Regions from separate parts of the Variovorax terrae genome, predicted to be linked through region 1. Evidence: predicted binding sites of a transcription regulator. Region 1 holds the regulator's gene; the other holds the start of a gene.
What was found. The regulator sigma-54, encoded in region 1, starts transcription at its own class of promoters, with help from an activator protein. The targets are predictions, from matches to a motif close to TGGCANGNAANCTGCTTT.

Region 1 (2,197 bases):
GAACGACGAAGCCGGCCAGCCGTTGCGCCACGAGGAGATCGAGCGGCGCCTGACCGCGCTGCTGCAGGACCTGCGCGTGGAGCACCTGCGCGATTCGCCGGCGCTGGCGCTGTCGGGCGGCGAGCGCCGCCGCGTGGAGATTGCGCGCGCGCTGGCCACCCAGCCGCGCTTCATCCTGCTGGACGAGCCGTTCGCCGGCATCGACCCGATCGCCGTGATCGAGATCCAGCGCATCATCGGCTTCCTGAAGTCGCGCGGCATCGGCGTGCTCATCACCGACCACAACGTGCGCGAGACCCTGGGCATCTGCGACCACGCCTACATCATCAGCGACGGCCACGTGCTGGCCCAGGGCACGCCCTCGGAGATCGTCAACAACGCCGACGTACGCCGCGTGTACCTCGGCGAGCATTTCAGGATGTGATGGCTTCCGCCCGCTGTCTGCCCATGGCGCGCGGCCGCCGCACTTGCTCGGAGAGCGGCCGTTCGCTGCCTTTGGCCGCGGGGCCGCAGCTGCCGTGAAACAAGGCCTTTCCCTTCGCGTCTCGCAGCACCTGGCGCTCACGCCGCAGCTGCAGCAGTCGATCCGGCTGCTGCAGCTGTCCACGCTCGAGCTGAGCCAGGAAGTCGAGCAGATGCTCGACGACAACCCCTTTCTCGAACTCACGCTGGACGAGGCGCCGCGCGAGGAGTTCGGCCTCGCGCAGGCCGATGCGCCGGCGCAGGACGACGGCCACGAGGCCGAGGTTGCTCCTGATTCGATAGCAAACTATCAAGGCGACACAGGGACCTCTGCTCCCAATGATTCAGAAAACCCGGCGGCGGCCGAGGATGCGCCGGATTGGGAGGGCGATGGCGGCATCGACATCGCCCCCGACGACAGCGAATGGGGCGGCGACGCGCCCGCGCGCAAGAACAACAACCATGACGGCGACGACGTCGACGCCACCGAACTCGCGCGCAGCCAGGAATCGCTGCAAAGCCATCTGCACCGCCAGGCGCTGGCGCTGCGCCTGGACGACACCGACCGGGCCGCCCTGAGCTTCCTGATCGAGTCGCTCAACGACGATGGCTACCTGGAAGACTCGCTCGAGGCGCTGGCCGTCAGCCTGGCCGGCGACGACCTGGAACAGGGCGAGGAGTTGGTGCACCGCTTCACGGTGGCGCTGCACCTGCTGCAGCACCTGGAGCCCACCGGGGTGGGCGCACGCACGCTTAGCGAGTGCCTGACGCTGCAGCTGAACGCCCTGCCGCGCACCGTGCCGGACCGCGATACCGCCCTGGCGCTGTGCGCCCTGCCGATCGAGCTGCTGGCGCGGCGCGATGTGAAGCGCCTGGCCCAGCTGTGCGGCCACAGCGAGGCCGACGTGCGGGCCGCGATCCCGCTCATCACCCGGCTCGAGCCCAAGCCGGGGCGGCGCTTCGTCGACGTGGAGCGCAACATCATCGTGCCCGACGTGATCGTGGTCAAGGCGGGGCGCGGCGCGCAGGTGCGCTTTCGCGTGCAGCTCAACCCCGACGTGATGCCACGCCTGAAGGTGCACGACATCTACGCCAACGCGCTCAAGTCGCACAAGGGCGAGGGCCACCAGGCGCTGCAGCAGCGGCTGCAGGAGGCGCGCTGGTTCATCAAGAACATCCAGCAGCGCTTCGACACCATCCTGCGCGTCTCCAACGCCATCGTCGAGCGCCAGAAGAACTTCTTCGTGCACGGCGAGCTGGCGATGCGCCCGCTGGTGCTGCGCGAGATCGCCGACGAGCTGGGCCTGCACGAGTCCACCATCTCGCGCGTGACCACCGCCAAGTACATGGCCACGCCCTACGGCACGTTCGAGCTCAAATACTTCTTCGGCTCGGCCCTGGGCACCGAGACTGGCGGCAACGCCTCCAGCACCGCGGTGCGCGCGCTGATCAAGCAGTTCGTGGCCTCCGAGAGCACGAAGAAGCCGCTGTCGGACAACCAGATTTCCGAGATGCTCAAGGAGCAGGGCATCGAGTGCGCGCGCCGCACGGTGGCCAAGTACCGCGAGGCGCTGCGCATCGCGCCCGCCAACCTGCGCAAGGCGCTGTAGCGGCGGCCGGCTCGACTGCTCGTCGCGCACCCCGGCGCGCCGCCTCAGCGAGGAGGGGAGGACGTTCCAGCAGGTGAAGGGCGCGCCGCGGCGCCGCTCAGTCTTCCGCGGTGAACCCGGTCGAC
Region 2 (2,197 bases), on a different contig from region 1:
GACCTCGGAGATCACGGGCGTCTTGCCATTGCCCGCGACCTGAACGCCAATCTGCTGCACGGTACCGCCCACGATGCCCAGCAGGTTGCTGACGGGTTGGCCCAGGCCCGTGGCATGGCCCACATCCTGCGTCGTCCGCAGCGTGTAGGTGGCCAGCGGCGTGATCAGCGAACTGGCCGAGCGCGTGACCTGCTTCACCGGCCCCGTCGTCAGTTGCGTGCCCAGTTGGGTGCCCACCTGGCTGACGGCCGCACCCACCTGATCCACCAGCCCGCCGACCGGCCCCGTCACGGGGGCCAGCGGCTGGAGGGCCGATGCGCCACCGAGCCCGCTCACGGTTTCGCCCAGGCTGGACACCGCCTTGCCGGCGTGCACCACCACGCCCCCCAGACTGCCCGCCGTCGTCCCGACGGGATCGTCGGTCTTGCCCAGTTGCCCCAGCCCCTGGGTCAGGCCGCCGCCGAGCGCGTCGACGGCCTTGCCCGTGTTCACGAAGACGCCCTTGAGACCGTCGCTGGTTTGCGTTCCCAGGGCGCTGGGCAGCGCGCGCGAAATTTCCGTGCCGAGGCTGCCGACCGCCGAACCCAGCGTGCTGGTCGAATCGCCCGTTTTCTGAATGATGTCTGCGATCGGCGTCGTTGCGATGGTCCCGCCACCCCCATTGCCTCCGCCATTGCTGCCACCTCCACCGCCCGTGCCACCGCCGCTGCCACCGGCGTCGCCTCCGCCCAGGTTGAGCGATCCATCGCTGGCACAGCCCCCCAGCACGCACAAGGCCGCAACGCTGCCTGCCAGCAGGGCGCGAGTCAGAACCGATTGTTTCCAGTTAGCTTTGCTCATCATGACCTCCATTGAATTGACACAGAAAACATGAAATGAGCAACATGCGTGCCGATGCCGGCGCGCCCTGCCAGCCAACCTCCCCGTCGGCTGCAAGCTGTTGATTTGAAATGGAAATTCAGAAAACTGGCGTACCCTCGACGCCGGGCCGCAGCGTCATTTGCTACGGGGCGTTACGTAACGCCGCGAACGAGCAGCCGTAACACCGCAACACGCGCCGGGCCTGCCGGTCAGGGCCAGGCGGGCGCGTGGGTGCCCGGCGGCATCGACGGCCGCAGCCATCGCGCGGGCGACCTCGACAGCACCACGCTGTGCCGCGTGGCCACCAGTTCGCCAAACCCGGAAGCCGAGGTTTCGAGATAGGGAGCCGCCTCAGGCCAGGCCACGGCGAAGCCATGTTCGACGCGGCCCAGTTCCCGGATCCAGCGCCCCGTCTGTGCCAGCGACAGCCGCGCGTGCCAGCTCCCGCCTTCCAGCCGCTGGCGGCGCAGGGCGGCCGCGACCGCGAAGGCCATCAGGTAGCCGGTCGCGTAATCGAGGATCTGAATGGGCAGCGCCCTGGGCTCTGCCATGCCGGCAGCCTGCGCTTCGGCCAGGTTGAATCCCGTGGCGGTCTGCACCAGCGAGTCGAAGCCGCGCCGGGCCCGCCAGGGCCCCTGCTCGCCATAGGCCGAGAGGGAGACATAGACGATGCCCGGCCGCAGCGCCGCCACAGCCTGCGGGCCGAAGCCCAGCGCATCGAGGCCGCCGGGCCGATAGCCCTGGACGAAGACATGGGCCTCCTCCAGCAGGCGCGCCAGGTCGGCACAGCCCTGCGGCGTGCGCAGGTCGATGTGGGTGGACAGCTTGCCGCGGCTGGTGTCGGCGATCGATTCGATATTGGGCAGCTGCGGCGCATTGACCAGCATCACGTCAGCGCCATAGCCCGCCAGGGTCCGGCCGCACACCGGCCCGGCCAGAATGCGCGTGAGGTCCAGCACGCGCAGGCCCGACAGCGGGAGCGAGTCCGCGCCCAGTGCCGGCAGTGCCCGCGGCGCGGCTTCGCCGATGCGCTCCAGCGTGAACAGCGGCTGCGCGGCCACGGCCTGCCCCTGGGGATGGGCATCCCATTGCTCGAAGCTGCGCAGGGCCGTCGCCACCAGGCCGGCCTGGGCCGCGGCATCTTCAAAATCTTCGGCGCGCCATCCGAGCATCGCGTGCTCGGCATCGCCGCGCTGCGCGGTGGAGGGGTTCAGGCCCAGCAGGCGCAAGGCGCCGTCACGGTGGTGCGCGAAATTGGCATGGATGCGGACCCAGCCGTCCCGGCTGCGGTACAGGCCCGAGAAGGGATCCCACTTGGCGGGCACGCGCCCATCGA

Region 2: a site for sigma-54 is predicted at 877-894, ahead of MMF98_RS11950 (collagen-like triple helix repeat-containing protein). Genes of this name have one in related genera too.

Annotation. Positions count from the first base shown of each region.
Region 1 is NZ_JALGBI010000003.1:710,718-712,914, forward strand. Features, by position in the region: gene lptB (LPS export ABC transporter ATP-binding protein) at 1-424, shown strand, start outside; gene MMF98_RS22735 (RNA polymerase factor sigma-54) at 519-2,072, shown strand; gene MMF98_RS22740 (Bug family tripartite tricarboxylate transporter substrate binding protein) at 2,170-2,197, opposite strand, start outside.
Region 2 is NZ_JALGBI010000001.1:2,539,470-2,541,666, forward strand. Features, by position in the region: gene MMF98_RS11950 (collagen-like triple helix repeat-containing protein) at 1-840, opposite strand, end outside; gene MMF98_RS11955 (CoA transferase) at 1,071-2,197, opposite strand, start outside.